DNA from 4 places in the Lysinibacillus sp. OF-1 genome. Region 2 is predicted to be linked to each of the others. Evidence: riboswitches for the same ligand, from Rfam matches in the RefSeq annotation. Region 2 holds a riboswitch; each other region holds the start of a gene.
The links. Region 2 has a riboswitch for thiamine pyrophosphate ahead of thiM (hydroxyethylthiazole kinase). Riboswitches for the same ligand answer to the same signal wherever they lie in the genome.
Positions count from the first base shown of each region.

Region 1: linked by a shared signal. The riboswitch ahead of NV349_RS11505 (ABC transporter substrate-binding protein) and the one ahead of thiM (hydroxyethylthiazole kinase) in region 2 are both predicted to bind thiamine pyrophosphate.
Region 3: linked by a shared signal. The riboswitch ahead of thiW (energy coupling factor transporter S component ThiW) and the one ahead of thiM (hydroxyethylthiazole kinase) in region 2 are both predicted to bind thiamine pyrophosphate.
Region 4: linked by a shared signal. The riboswitch ahead of thiT (energy-coupled thiamine transporter ThiT) and the one ahead of thiM (hydroxyethylthiazole kinase) in region 2 are both predicted to bind thiamine pyrophosphate.

Region 1 covers NZ_CP102798.1:2,374,313-2,378,049, reverse strand. The annotation lists gene parC (DNA topoisomerase IV subunit A) at 1-1,360, shown strand, start outside; TPP riboswitch at 1,480-1,590, shown strand; gene NV349_RS11505 (ABC transporter substrate-binding protein) at 1,744-2,739, shown strand; gene NV349_RS11500 (thiamine-binding protein) at 2,741-3,031, shown strand; gene NV349_RS11495 (ABC transporter permease) at 3,031-3,737, shown strand, end outside.
Region 2 covers NZ_CP102798.1:3,484,549-3,488,285, reverse strand. The annotation lists gene thiD (bifunctional hydroxymethylpyrimidine kinase/phosphomethylpyrimidine kinase) at 1-803, opposite strand, end outside; gene thiM (hydroxyethylthiazole kinase) at 791-1,558, opposite strand; TPP riboswitch at 1,651-1,748, opposite strand; gene mbcS (acyl-CoA synthetase MbcS) at 1,939-3,540, shown strand; gene sppA (signal peptide peptidase SppA) at 3,707-3,737, shown strand, end outside.
Region 3 covers NZ_CP102798.1:879,909-883,645, reverse strand. The annotation lists gene NV349_RS04060 (ABC transporter substrate-binding protein) at 1-549, shown strand, start outside; gene NV349_RS04055 (MFS transporter) at 778-1,974, shown strand; TPP riboswitch at 2,041-2,148, shown strand; gene thiW (energy coupling factor transporter S component ThiW) at 2,240-2,740, shown strand; gene NV349_RS04045 (VWA domain-containing protein) at 2,964-3,737, opposite strand, start outside.
Region 4 covers NZ_CP102798.1:4,028,497-4,032,233, forward strand. The annotation lists gene NV349_RS19795 (TspO-related membrane protein) at 1-524, shown strand, start outside; gene map (type I methionyl aminopeptidase) at 558-1,313, opposite strand; gene thiT (energy-coupled thiamine transporter ThiT) at 1,475-2,035, opposite strand; TPP riboswitch at 2,172-2,279, opposite strand; gene NV349_RS19810 (magnetosome magnetite crystal formation protein family) at 2,407-2,730, shown strand; gene NV349_RS19815 (hypothetical protein) at 2,786-2,908, shown strand; gene NV349_RS19820 (AAA family ATPase) at 2,950-3,737, opposite strand, start outside.

The DNA of each region.
Region 1 (3,737 bases), 1.1 Mb from region 2:
GACGAACCGTTCGATTTATGATTTACAAAAGGCAAAGGATCGTTCTCATATTGTAGAAGGGTTAATAAAAGCACTCTCCATTTTAGATGAAGTGATTGCGACAATCCGTTCTTCTAACGATAAGAAGGATGCGAAGCTTAATTTACAAGCGAAGTTTGATTTTACAGAGGTACAAGCCGAGGCGATCGTTAGCTTACAATTATATCGTTTAACGAATACAGACATTACAGAGCTTCGTCAAGAACAAGACGAGTTAAATAAGTTGATTGCGAAGCTAGAAGGAATTTTACAAAGTGAAGCCAAGCTTGTACGTGTCATTAAACAAGAGTTACTAGAGATTAAGAAACGCTTCACAGAGCCACGTCGCTCGAAAATTGAGCAGGAAATAGAAGAAATTAAAATTACGCTAGATGTCCTTGTGCCAAGTGAAGAGGTTGTGGTGACGGTGACAAAGGATGGCTATATTAAACGTACATCCACACGTTCACATGCCGCTTCCAATGGTCAGGATTTTGCGATGAAGGATTCGGATTACTTATTGTATGAAGCAACCTTAAATACACAGCATCATCTGTTACTGTTCACAAATCGAGGCAATTATATTTACCAGCCTGTTCATGAGCTACCTGATATTCGCTGGAAGGATCTTGGACAGCATATTTCAAGTATTGTGCCAACAGGGGAAGATGAGTCTATTATTGCAGTGTATGGCTTTGAAACATTCGAACAGCCAAATACGTATATTTTAACAGCTACAAAAGATGGTCAAATTAAACGCTCCCCACTGGCAGATTATGCGGTGACGCGTTATTCGAAGCCAATAAAAACAATGAATGTTAAAGCGGGCGATGCGATGATCTTTGCATCGTTTGTGACAGATGATGTGGAACTGATGTTAACAACGGATACAGCCTATGCGATTCGTTTCCCACTGGAAGAATTACCAGTTACAGGGGTGAAAACAGGCGGTGTCAAAGGCATCACGCTAAAGGATGGAGAAGCCTTAGTCGGTGTCAATGTGCTACAGCCTGATGTTACACAATATGTGGTAATCGTCACACAGCGTGGAGCCGTGAAGAAAATGAATGTTGCAGAAGTTGAAGTGGCAAGTCGTGCAAAACGTGGTCTAAAAGTATTAACAGAATTAAAAGCAAATCCTCACCGTATTGTGGCAGTTATTCAAGCAACGAATGAGGAGCAAATAGTGATTGAAACGGAAAAAGGTGTACAAGAGCTCATTGATGTCCAAACATTGACGCGTGCTGATCGCCATTCCAACGGTTCGTTTAAAGTGGATATTGCAACAGATGGGGCTATTTCCCATGTTTTAACGGCTAAAAAAGAACAGAAACTAAGCTAATGATAAGCCCAGTCTCTTAGGAGTGCTGGGTTTTTTTACGAGAGCAGTCGTTAGTCAAAAATAGCATCTTGTCATTTTAGCGTAACTATGGGTATAATAATCAACGAAAAGTTCATAGCACAAGAATGTAGGGGGGCTAGTAGTTGCTAGCTGAGATTGTGTCCGATAGACGCTGACCCTTTGAACCTGATTTGGCTCGTACCAGCGTAGGGAACATCTATTCAAAAAAGCAAAGTTTTGAAGATTGATTGCAATACGTCTGGGAGGAATCCTAGGCGTTTTTTTATGTTTTCAAGCAATATCTTGCCAAACGCATACGCTTTCTTTCTGGTGACAACATTCAATCATGAACACTTTCACATTATCAACTAGGAGGACTTCGCATGAAAAAATGGTTATTTATTCTAGTGGCTGCACTTTTAACGTTAGTGGGCTGTAGTGACAAGGAGGACAAGCAGGCTACTGATCAGCTGAAAAAAGTATCAGTGGTCTTAGATTGGACACCAAATACAAATCATACAGGACTGTATGTCGCAAAAAAACTCGGTTATTTTGAGGAGCAGGGCTTAGATGTTGACATTATTATGCCTGGGGAGGCAGGAGCCGATCAGCTTGTTGCTTCTGGCAAGGCAGAGTTTGGTGTGAGCTATCAGGAAGGGATTACACAGGCTCGTGTGCAAGATGTGCCTCTTGTCTCCATTGCTGCTATTATTCAACATAATACATCTGGCTTTGCTTCTATTGCATCAAAAGGTATTACATCACCAAAGGATTTCGAAGGTAAAACCTATGGCGGTTGGGGGGCTCCACTAGAGCAAGCTGTCCTACAATCATTGATGCAAACAGAAAAGGCAGACATTCATAAACTAGATATCGTCAATGCAGGAGATTTAGATTTTTTCACGATGATGCAAAAGGATATTGATTTTGCTTGGATTTATTACGCGTGGACAGGTATTGAAGCTGAGCTACGGGGTGAAAAGATTAATATGCTGTACTTAACAGATTATAGTGATCAGCTGGACTATTATACACCTGTTCTAGCTACAAATGAAAAAATGATCCAGGACAATCCTGACCTAGTTCAAGCGTTTGTGGCGGCTGCATCGAAGGGCTATGAATACGCCATAGCACATCCAAGTGAGGCGGCTGATATTTTAATAGAAGCGGCTCCCGATTTAGATCAAGCGTTAGTGCATAAAAGTCAGGAATGGCTAGCCGATAAATATCAGGATGATGCCAAGCAATGGGGAGAGCAAAAGTTTTCTGTATGGGAAAACTATGCAAAATGGATGTCTAGCAACAACGTGTTAGAGGGCGAATTTAATGCGAAACAAGCCTTTACAAATGATTTCTTACCTAAAAAGGAGGCCAAATAAGATGGCGAATTCATTAATCAGTGTTCAAATCATTCCAAAAACAGAGAAATTTGAGGATGTTATACCGTATGTCGATGCGGCGATTGCTGTGATAGATGCTGCTGGTGTGAAATATGAGGTACATCCGTTGGAAACGACGATGGAAGGTGAGCTGTCAACGTTGCTGCAAATCATTGAAAAAATGAATGACAAGATGATTGAGCTTGGTGCTATCAATGTCATTACACAAGTGAAAATATTATATCAGCCAACTGGTATAACAATGGATACATTAACGGAGAAATACCAGTAATGAAACAAGCTTTGCAAAAGGGAAGGACGATTATTTTTATCGCCTTCCTCTTATTCGTGTGGGAGCTCATTGTGCATGTGGCTGAAGTTCCTCATTGGTTATTACCTGCACCAAGTAGTATTTTGTTGGAAGCTTTTAAAGCCTATCAAACCTTTTTACCACATGCTTGGGCTACGATGCAATTAGCCTTATTAGGACTTGCCATTGGCATTGCCTGTGGATTAATGGTGGCGATTGTCTTGCATCGATTTACATTTATTCGGGAGTTGTTTTATCCGATTTTAATTATGTCGCAAAATATCCCTATTCTTGTCTTAGCGCCATTGCTCATTATTTGGTTTGGCTTTGGTTTATTACCAAAGCTCATCATTATTTGCCTCGTGTGCTTTTTCCCCATTGTTATTGCGGCAATGGACGGATTTCGGCAAACAGCACCTGAGTTAAAGCATTATTTTGCCATGGTTGGTGCTACAAAGGCGCAAACTTTTTGGAAGCTCGAATGGCCTCATGCATACCCAACGATTTTTTCAGGTGTAAAAATTGCTGCGACGTATAGTGTGATGGGCGCTGTTATTGCGGAGTGGCTTGGTGCAAAAAAAGGAATAGGCGTTTATATGACCTTAGCACAGTCCTCGTTCCGCACTGATCGTGTATTCGTAGCCATTTTTGCGATTGTTTTATTAAGCTTACTGTTGTTTAGCAGTAT
Region 2 (3,737 bases):
TCACAGGCTTCCTTATGCTGTTGATAAGCGAAATGATTTGTAGGTCCGTGCCCGTTGCCGATGGCTAAATCATGCATAATCGCTAATTGAATAAATTTTTTAGCTTCGATAATAGCCTCTTCCATCGCTAAACCTCGTCCAAGAAAAGCAGTGAGTGCTGCTGAAAATGTACAGCCAGTACCATGTGTATTTTTGGTTTGGATTCGTGGAGACTGCATCGAAAAAGATTGTCCATTTTTGAAAAATACATAATCAATGGCATAAAGTGGTTCTGCTAAATGCCCACCCTTTACAATGACGCATTGTACACCTAGCTGTAAAAAGCTTTGAGCCACTTGTTTCATATCCTCAAAATGGCGAATGGTTCTCCCCGTGAGAGCCTCTGCTTCGGGTATATTTGGCGTAACAATCGTAGCTAGTGGTAGTAAAGATGAGCGTAACGCCTCAATAGCTTCTTGCTGTAATAAGCTTTCTCCACCTTTTGCAATCATCACGGGATCCACAATTAGTGGTATGTTTAATTCACCGATCATGCGTGCGATGGCTTGGATAATACCAGAGGAATAAAGCATGCCTGTTTTCATTGCAGCAATCGGAAAATCTTCGACTAACGCTTGAAATTGTTTTTCCACAAACGAAATGTCAATGGGGAAAACACCTGTCACGCCTGTTGTATTTTGTGCAGTTAAAGCTGTAATAACGGAAGTGCCGAACACCTCTAATTCCTGAAATGTTTTTAAATCAGCCTGTATACCAGCACCGCCACCACTATCTGATCCAGCAATCGTCGTTACAATATGCATGATGCTTCACCATCCTTTGATAAACGATGTATAGCATTAAGCAAAGCTATTTGAAAATCACCGATATCTGCAGTGAATGCAGAAGCTAGTACTGCTGCCTTTTTATAGTAAGTGAGTGTTTCTGCTAATTGGTTGTATGGCTTGTTACCTGCGACATAGGCAGCACCACAAAGCGCACTAAGTAAACAGCCAGTACCAGTGACCTCTGTCATTTGTGGGTGGCCACCAGCTATCCACTGGCTATGCTCACCATTTGTTATAAGATCACGTTCACCTGTTACAATAACGATACAATTATATCGTTGTGCCACTAGTAATGCTTCCGTCTCCAGTGACATGGAGCCATGACCACTATCTACACCTTTCTGTTGCCAATCTACATTGGCTATAGCCGCAAGCTCACCGATATTACAGCGAATTACGGCAAATTGTATGTTTTCAAGTAAGTATTGAACGGTTTCCTTGCGATAAGTTGTAGCCCCTGCCCCAACTGGATCTAATATAACTGGAATGCCAAGTGCATTAGCTTTTTTTCCTGCTAACAGCATGGCGTTTTTGGTGCGAGTATTGAGTGTCCCGATATTAATTAATAATGCTTGTGCCATTGCTACCATTTCCTCAACCTCTTGGCTATCGTCAGCCATAACGGGCGAAGCACCTAATGCTAATAAACCATTTGCTTGGAAATTTGCCACCACATAGTTTGTGATGCAATGAATAAGTGGTTGCTGTTGACGAATTGTTTGAAATATCATTTTAATTTTAGTCCTCCTTTGTGGATGGACGTAAGCATGCAAAAAGGCTCTTTTTATGTGAAAATACACGAAAAAGAGCCTTTCATCTGAAAAAATCGATGTCTGTTGCTCCCTACGTCAGTATTAACTAACAGGTTCAAAGGGTCAGGTTTTACCTTCTCAACTCTTTCGAGTCCCCCTGCAATTTTGCTTTTAGTTGACCAAAATGTACCATACTTTTCATTTGTGTTCAATAGCTAGTTTTCCTATCGACAAAACGTGACTGATGCCATATAGCTAGGTATGATAGTTGTCATGACTTTACCTAAATTAAGCGCAAACCATTGAAAATACTGAAAAAGGAGTTTTATAATGTGTCATAGCAAAAGGGGGCATCTGCCATGAAAAGACAAGATTTAGTTGCACCAGAATGGTATAACATAACAGAGGAAATTGAAAAATATGCTCAGGATGCAACGAAAAATGCTTTAATTATTTATGAAGAAAATCAAGCTGTACAATTTATTACATATGCACATTTGATGGAAAAAGCGAATCAAGCAGCACATGTTTTCACCTTACAAGGTTTAACGAAGGGTGATGTGATTTTAGTGATGGTACCACGCTCAGTGGAAGCATATATTGTTTATATTGCAGCATTAAAAGCAGGTTTAACCATCATTCCAAGCTCAGAAATGTTAAGAACAAAAGATATTGAGTATCGCATTCATCACGCCAATGCTAAAGGGGTTGTTGCCTATGAGCCCTATATTGAACAATTTGATGAAGTTGGAAATTTACAGGGCATACAGCAATTTGTCATAGGGAAAGCACATGAGCCTTGGCAGCCTTTACTAGAAAAAATGCACCATCAACCTACAACTTACATAAATCCGACCCCGACAAAAAGTACTGATAATGCATTTTTAGCCTATACAAGCGGCACAACAGGTAACCCAAAGGCAGCGGTACATACACACAGCTGGGGCTATGCTCATTTACGAACAACAGCACCACATTGGTTAGGTGTACAAGAAAATGATATTGTTTGGGCAACAGCAGCACCTGGATGGCAAAAATGGATATGGAGTCCCTTTCTCGCTACATTAGGCAGTGGTGCTACTGCATTTGTTTACAAAGGTAAATTTGATGCTGCTTCCTATTTGGCAATGCTTGAAAAATTCAAAATCAATGTATTATGCTGTACACCAACTGAATATCGTTTTATGGCATCACTTGAAAATTTACACGCATATGATTTACATGCAATTCGCCAAGCTGTATCAGCAGGTGAACCGTTAAATAGTGAGGTTATCAACGTATTTTCAGAAACATTCCATTTACAAGTGCGAGATGGCTATGGTCAAACGGAAAATACATTACTTGTTGGTACAATGGTAGGGATGGAGGCGCGAGTTGGCTCAATGGGAAAACCTACTCCTGGCAACACCGTTAATATTATTAACGATTTCGGCAATCCTGTTGCAGTGGGAGAGGTGGGTGATATTGCTGTTCATCGTGAAACACCAGCTCTCTTTAAAAAATATTTAAATGATCCTGAACGTACAAATTTACAATTCCGTGGTGATTGGTATATAACAGGAGATCGTGCCTACAAAGATGAAGATGGCTACTTTTGGTTTGAGGGTCGAGGAGATGATGTCATTATCTCCTCGGGTTATACAATTGGTCCCTTTGAAGTAGAGGATGCTTTGATGAAGCATCCAACTGTGAAAGAAGCTGCTGTCATTGCCAGTCCAGATAAAGTTCGAGGAAATATTGTAAAGGCATTTATTGTTCTTCGTAATGGTGAAATTGGTGATGAAACACTTATTCAAACACTTCAAAGTCATGTGAAATCATTGACTGCCCCATATAAATATCCACGTGCTATTGAATTTGTCGAAGAGCTACCCAAAACATCCTCTGGAAAAATTCGACGAGTTGAATTACGACAGCAAGAAACAAAGCAATGCCATTCATCATCATTTCCTAGGAAATAATGTCGAAAATCAAAGTTCATGCAAAGGTATGGACTTTGATTTTTTTTATTTTTTTAGGTAAGGTAATATGAGGAAATAAATAGCAACAAGCTTTTTGCATATTATTGCAAAAAAATGAAACAAATAAGCAAGTCATTCGTATTACGTGTTGAGGAGGCGGAAAGACATGAATGTAAAAAGGTGGGTTGCTTTAGTAG
Region 3 (3,737 bases), 2.1 Mb from region 2:
GCTCGTGAAGTCATTGGAATGGGCTTAAACAGTCTCGGATATTCCTTGAACTCACTAGACAATCAGGAACTACGTAAGGCTACTGATAAATTAATCACACTTGCACCAAATGTAAAAGCCATCATTGGAGATGAAATTACACCATTAATGATCAACAATGAGGCCACTGTAGCCCTTACTTGGTCTGGGCAAGCAGCAGATATGATGTATGAAAATGAGGAGCTAGACTTTGCTGTACCTGAGGAAGGCTCGAATTTATGGTTCGATAATATGGTCATCCCTAAAACATCGAAAAATATCGACGGTGCCCATGCCTTTATCAATTTCATGCTAAGTGCTGAATCGGGTGCACAAAATGCCGATTATGTAGGCTACTCTACGCCTAATATCGCTGCTATGGACTTAATGGATGAAGAAGTTGTTTCTGATGAACGCTACTATCCTTCTGAAGAACAACGCGATACATTAGAAGTTTACAAAAATTTAGGACCAGACTATTTAGGGAAATATAATGAATTGTTTTTAGAATTTAAAATGAGTATTCGTTAAAGCATATAAAGGTCTATCGATGAATTTTTATTTTGTCGATAGACCTTTTTCTATTATCTTCCTGCTTCTGGCAGCACCTCACCTATTGTCTGTTTATTCTTTTCTACATCGTGGATTGGTATTGCTGCACTAGCAGGTATGTTTCATTTCAGACTTTCAACCGATATGATGATAGGATATCTTATGATAGACTTTAGTATATTTGATTATAAAAAGGGGGTTCATTCGATGACCCAGCAGAAGTCCAATAAGGCGGCTTTATATATTTTAATGTTTAATATGTTTATCGCAATGGGGAGTATTGGAATTATTATTCCTGTCATGCCAGAGTATTTAAAAATATTCGGTGCAGCAGGACAAGTTCTAGGTATGCTAATTGCAACGTTCGCCTTAGCTCAATTCGTATTTTCTCCAATTGCTGGGAATCTTTCGGATCAGTATGGTCGGAAAAATTTAATTATTTTCGGTCTTATTGTGACAGGTCTTGCACAAATCGGTTTTGGCCTAGCCACAGACGTCTGGATGCTATTTTTAGCACGCTTTTTAGGCGGTCTAGGTTCCGCATTTGTTGCACCTCCTATTATGGCATTTGTAGCTGACGTTACTACCTACGAGGAACGTGGAAAAGGTATGAGTATGTTGGGTGCTGCTATGTCACTTGGCTTTATGATAGGGCCAGGAATAGGTGGTTTCTTAGCAAAGGTTAGTTTACATTTTCCATTTTTCACGGCAGGAGTTGCTGCCATACTAGCATCTGTTTTATCTTATTTTTTATTACCATCTACTAAACCAAACACTTCACATGACAAGCAAAAGCAAGAAAATCTGGCGAAGCAAATGGCTCGTTCCATACATATGCCTTATTTCGTTATGCTCATTATCATGCTCGTGTTCTCGTTCGGAATTGCCAACTTCCAAACAACCTTGTCATTATTTGTGACAGAAAAGTTTAATTACACACCCGTAGATATTGCGATTATTTTAGTTGTCGGTGGTGCTTTTGGGGTAGTTGTACAAATGTTTGTGATTACACCACTTTTTAATCGCTTTGGTGAAATGAAAGTTGTGTTAGTCAATTTATTTATTGCATCTGTTGCTATTTTCTTAATATTGTTTGTATCTGGCTTCGCTCTTATATTAGTTGTAGCAACTATTTTCTCTACAGCAACAACACTAATTCGTCCTGCTGTAAATACACTAATTTCAAAGCTTGCAGAGAAAGAACAAGGGTTTGCTGCGGGCTTGAATAATGCTTACATGAGCCTTGGCAATATGATTGGACCAGCCTTAGCAGGTTTACTATTTGACTGGAATATGAACAGTCCATATATTTTCGGATCTATCATATTATTAGCCTGCTTCTTCCTTGCACTCATCTGGACATTGAAAAAAGCACCTCATCTAATGCATCCTGATACGAAATAGTCAGAAAAATCATTGACTATTTTTAACATTATGTTACAGTAATGTTGGTTAATAAAATTGAATGATATTTACCACTAGGGGAGCCTTTAAAAGGCTGAGACGTATATGATGATGTACGGACCCTTTGAACCTGATCTAGTTCATACTAGCGGAGGGAAGTGGCGCTACTTGCTATTGTCATTGTCTATGCAAGGCCGCTTCCTATTGTTTAAAGGAAGCGGCCTTTTAATTTCCCTCATGATTTTATTCAAGAGGAGTGAACCTTATGTCAATTCGTAAAATGACAATCATGGCTTTATTAGTAGCGATTGCTGTAGCAGGATCTACCTTTGTATCCATACCAACAGGCATCGCACGTGCCTACCCCATTCAGCATGCTGTTAACGTAATAGGAGCTATTATACTAGGACCCGTGCCAACAGTTCTAGTTGCCTTTGTGACAGCCATCATTCGTATCTTTACTGGTACAGGCTCTCTTTTAGCGATTCCTGGTAGTATTATTGGTGCATTGTGTGCGGCCCTTGCCTACAAATACAGTAGAAAACCATGGCTAGCAGGATTCGGCGAAGTTTTTGGCACTGGTATTTTAGCTTCACTTATTGCCGTACCCTATGCAAAATTGCTTATGGAGACATCCGTAGCTGCATTATTCTTCATGCCAGCCTTTTTAACATCAAGTACCATCGGGGCCATCTTAGGTGTTATGGTAGCTAGTACTTTGCGAAAATCGGTACTAGTAAAGAGTTTTAATTCTTCGCTTTATTGAGTGGTGCTGAGTGCTTTTTGATTTTGGAAATTCTTTAAGATGTGCGAGAAGATTCCTTTTCTAGTCTTTGAGCGGGGTTCGTTTCTTTATGAGCGTCTCTCTCCCCTGAGAAGCACTTTTCGAAGGCTGCACTTTGTCAATCACCTTTGCACCATTTTTTAAAACCTCAAAGCATTCAAAAAAGCAGTGCAAAATGGAATGATTTTGCACTGCCTTCACTCTATTATGATCGTTTTTTCATACCCTTTAATAGCTGGGCTACGTTCGTATCTTCTGCTTGTACAGGTTTCTCCTCAATTGGCTGCTCTTTTTTATTCGTTTTTGTTAAGAAACTCCACCCAAAACGTCTTATGGTAATATCCATAAAGAATAGAAGCATACTTGCTAAAAGAAGCCATGTAGCAATGTTTTGTCGATCCGCTCCTTTGGTTGTAAAGTCACGGAACACATCTTGTGGTTCTTTTAAAACGGCTCCCCCTGTTTGATTTGTTAACTCTTCAATCAGTTTTTCATTAACAGGGAGCAGTTCATACTCAGCACTATAAGGAACACTTAGACCTGCCTGATAAATGGCCTGCTGCTCATCCGCTATACGGAAGAAAATCAATCCAGGTTCGGCCTGTACAACAGCTCGAACTTGGGAGGCTGAAATGGTTTCTAACTGTGTTTCTAACTCCTCCCCTGCTTCATTAACCGCTACAATGTCTAAAAATGCGGCTTCATTTGTAGGGTCTGTAATCATAAAGGAGCCATCAGCTTCTAATCTCACATCATAGGCAACATCATTATAGCTTGGCAACATTTGTGAAATAAGCGTCTGCCAAAATGTTCCCCAGTCCTGCCATCTTGCCCAATCTCCTGTCCATTTACCCGTTGAATCGGATGTAAAAGCAAATGTTTTACCGAGTCCATATTGCCATTGTGCTAACACAGGATCTTCCTTCTCACTTTCTGCAATTACGGTTGTCCCTTGCTTAGCTGTCGTTCCAATATAAGC
Region 4 (3,737 bases), 540 kb from region 2:
TTATGAATATCAAAAAGACAACTATGAAACAGTCTGCGCTTTTTAGCTGCATAAATATATTGCAAGCATTGATGATATACGTATGGCATCATGAGTTATTTATTGTTTCACTTGGCATTACATTACTCTTAGTCTTGTATTTATTTATGTTGTATAATACGTACCCTCTTCATGACAAAGCAATGTCGGGTCGTATTCCTTTCTCCATTTATTTTGCATGGATGACATTTATTTTTATTACGAATATCAGTTTTACGTTAACGGCTTATGGTTGGAACGGCTTTGGTCTTAGTACGCCTCTTTGGGCAGTAATTTTGCTGACATTAGGTGGAGCACTTGCGCTACATATCCGTTTCCATCACTTTGATATTTTGTTTCCTAGTGTTTTTATTTGGGCTTATATAGGAATCGCCTTACATAATGGTTTTGATGAGCTACTTGTCACTACCGCCGCCTTCTTTTTATGTGGTGTTCTCTTTGTTGGTATTTTATTTATTAAAAAAAATCCTGCCTACCAAAAATAAATTGGTAAGCAGGATTTTTCATTTCATTGCATTCTATTCTTCGTCTAATGATGTTAGGATAATCGGTTTATCTTTTGTTACAATGACTGAATGTTCAATTTGAGCTACAAGTGATTTATCAGGTGTAATGAATGTCCAACCATCACCAGCTTCTACAATATGCTCTGCCTTCGCTGAGATAAACGGTTCAACCGCAAGCACCATACCTTCTTTCATAATTGTAGAATCCCATGCATCATAGTAATTTAAAATGTGATTCGGCTCATCATGTAAAGATTGACCTAAACCATGACCAGTTAAATTCATAATAACAGTTAAGCCATTAGCATTCGCCTCACGTTCAACTGCCTTACCAATTTGATTTAATTTAGACCCAGCCTTTACCTTTGTCATTGCTCGATCAAAGGCGCTTTTGGCAACGCGACATAGCTTTTCTTTGTCCTCATAGCCATCACCAACCACAAATGAAATACCAGTGTCAGCAAAGTAGCCATTTAATGAACCAGAAACATCGATATTTACAATATCCCCTTCTTGAATAACACGTTTTCCGGGGATACCATGCGCCACTTCTTCATTGACACTAATACATGTATACCCTGGGAAATCATATTCTCCCTTTGGACCAGATATCGCGCCAGCCTCTGCAAACATACGGCCAGCAATTTCATCTAGCTCCAATGTTGTAACACCTGGTTTTGTGGCAGCTTTCATCGCTTCACGAATTTCAGCACAAATGCGTCCTATTTTTTTAAAAGCTTCAATCTCTTCTTGCGTTTTTACAATCATGTATAACGTCCCTTTCATCTAATATCTATACTTTAATATAACATAACTTGTTATGCGTATAACGATAAACGCTTTAAATATTGTATGCTTCCTTACTTTGCGAAGTGCGCAAAGAGTTATTTGCGACAAAAAAGCCCCTTCACAAATGTGAGGGGCATGTTTTATGCTTTTCTTTGCATTAATTGTGGAGCAGCTGTGAATAAAAGAACGCCTACAATTGCCGTTAAAATAGTTGCTGGTAGCATATATGTACCATTATAGATGATGGAATAGATCCATGCATTTTGATCGCCAGCATATTCTGCAAAAAATACAGCGCCAGCCATCGTGTGGGCTGCATATCGTAAAAAGCCCGCAAGCACCGTACCTAATATAATGTAAAGTGCCATTTTTGTTTTGTTGGCATTTTTGGCAGCCGCCAACACGGGTCCACGCACAACCGCCGCTAATCCTACAACTGTGAAAGCAACACCATAATCAAGGAATCCTTGTAGCCAGTGCACAATCGTAGCACCAAACATGGTTTGCATTACACCTACGAGTAATCCAGTTGTTAGCCCAGCTACTAAGCCCCAGCGAAATGCTATTAACATAATAGGTACCATGACTAGACTAACAGAACCACCTTGTGCCCATACTTTAAAGGAAACCTGATCAAGCACAAGAGCGATTGCTGCAAATATCGCAATCTCCACAAGCATTAATAGTCTTTTTTTGTCCATATATATTCTCTCCTTTGTTCCGATGTAGGATACAAGAGCAGGAATAGAAATGCGCTGATATGTCTCTTTCTGACACCTTTTTATTCCCTCAAGAATGAAAAAACGATGCCAGGACAGAGCCTCACATCGTACTAGTGTCGGTTTCTATCCACATCCCTACGCAAGCGTTAACTTACAGGTTCAAAGAGTCAAGGCATTACGTGCCCAGTCTCAGCTGACATCATCAGCTCCCCTTGTGGTCGTTACATCTGAATTTATTTGAACATTCTCATTGTACGCAAAGGATAGAAGGATTACAACCTCTTCCATATATTATTTTTTTGAAACTTTGCTGTTTTTCATGCGTAAATATTAAAAAAGGAGGTACAACTATGGAGAACCAAAAAATTTTATCTGCCTTTAGTTATTTAAGTATTTTCTTCGCCCCTTTTATCGTCCCATTAATTGTGTACATTATTACGAAAGATAGTGACGTAAAAAGACATTCAATTCGTGCACTTATCTCTCATTTAATTCCTTTTGTTTTCGGCATTCTGTTCTTTATTGTCTTTGTTTTTTCTACATTTAATTTGGATCCAACGTCCGGCAATAATAAGATGTTGATTATTTGGTTCGTTTCGTTTGCCATTTATGCCATCGTCTCACTAGGAATTGTAATATGGAATATTATTCAAGCTGTTCGTGTTATTCGTTAATGTTTCATTTTTAAGCGAAACAGGTAGTAGTAATTGTAAAAGGAGCTGTTTTTGAATGAAAGTATCAAATGTTGTGAAAACCGCCGTAAAATTAGCACCTATTGTTATTCCTATCGTGAAAAAAGTAATGGCTGCAAAAAAAGGGACAACACCTACAGCCACCCCTCGAAAAAAATAAACAGCAGGCGTATTCCCTTGTTTTGGAAATACGCCTTTTATTTATTTCACTTCAAAGTGGGTTTGACTATGTCCATTCAATGTTTTTTCTACATGTAAGACCGCTGGCATCGCCGATTTTAATTCAGGCACATGAGAAATCACGCCAATCATACGACCAGAATCCTGTAAAGCAATTAATGTATCAATTGCTTTATTCAAAGATTCCTCATCAAGCGAGCCAAAGCCCTCATCAATAAACATGGTTTCAATATGAATATTCCCTTGGAAGCTTTGAATGACATCTGCCATTCCTAAAGCAAGACTTAAGGAAGCATTAAATTTTTCGCCACCGGATAATGTTTTCACATCACGTAATTGATCCGTATAGGCATCATATACATCAAGCCCAAGCCCACTTTGCTTCGCATGCTTTTCTAGTCTATCAGAACGTCTAAGCTCAAATTGACCATTTGATAAGTGATAAAGACGAATATTAGCGGCATCGGTAATTTGGTCTAAGTAATTAATTTGAATGTATCGCTCAAAGGACAGCTTTTTCGAATTTTGTCCGTTTAATAATCCATAGAGTTCCTTTACTCGACCAGCTTCTTGTTCAAGTAACTGAAGCTCTCTCGCTGTTTCTTCCACTTTTTTTATAAAGCCCTGGCATGCTTGTGCAAAACCATTCATCTGTTGCAAACGTTTAAATGCTTCCTCATACGCTGTACGAAGTTGTTCTACTTTTGCTTCCATCACCACTAAATCTTGCTTCTCTTTCCCTTGAAGATACATAGCCCCTTCAGTTATTTGGATTTTCAGGGTATGTACCTGTAAAGCATAGTCACTGC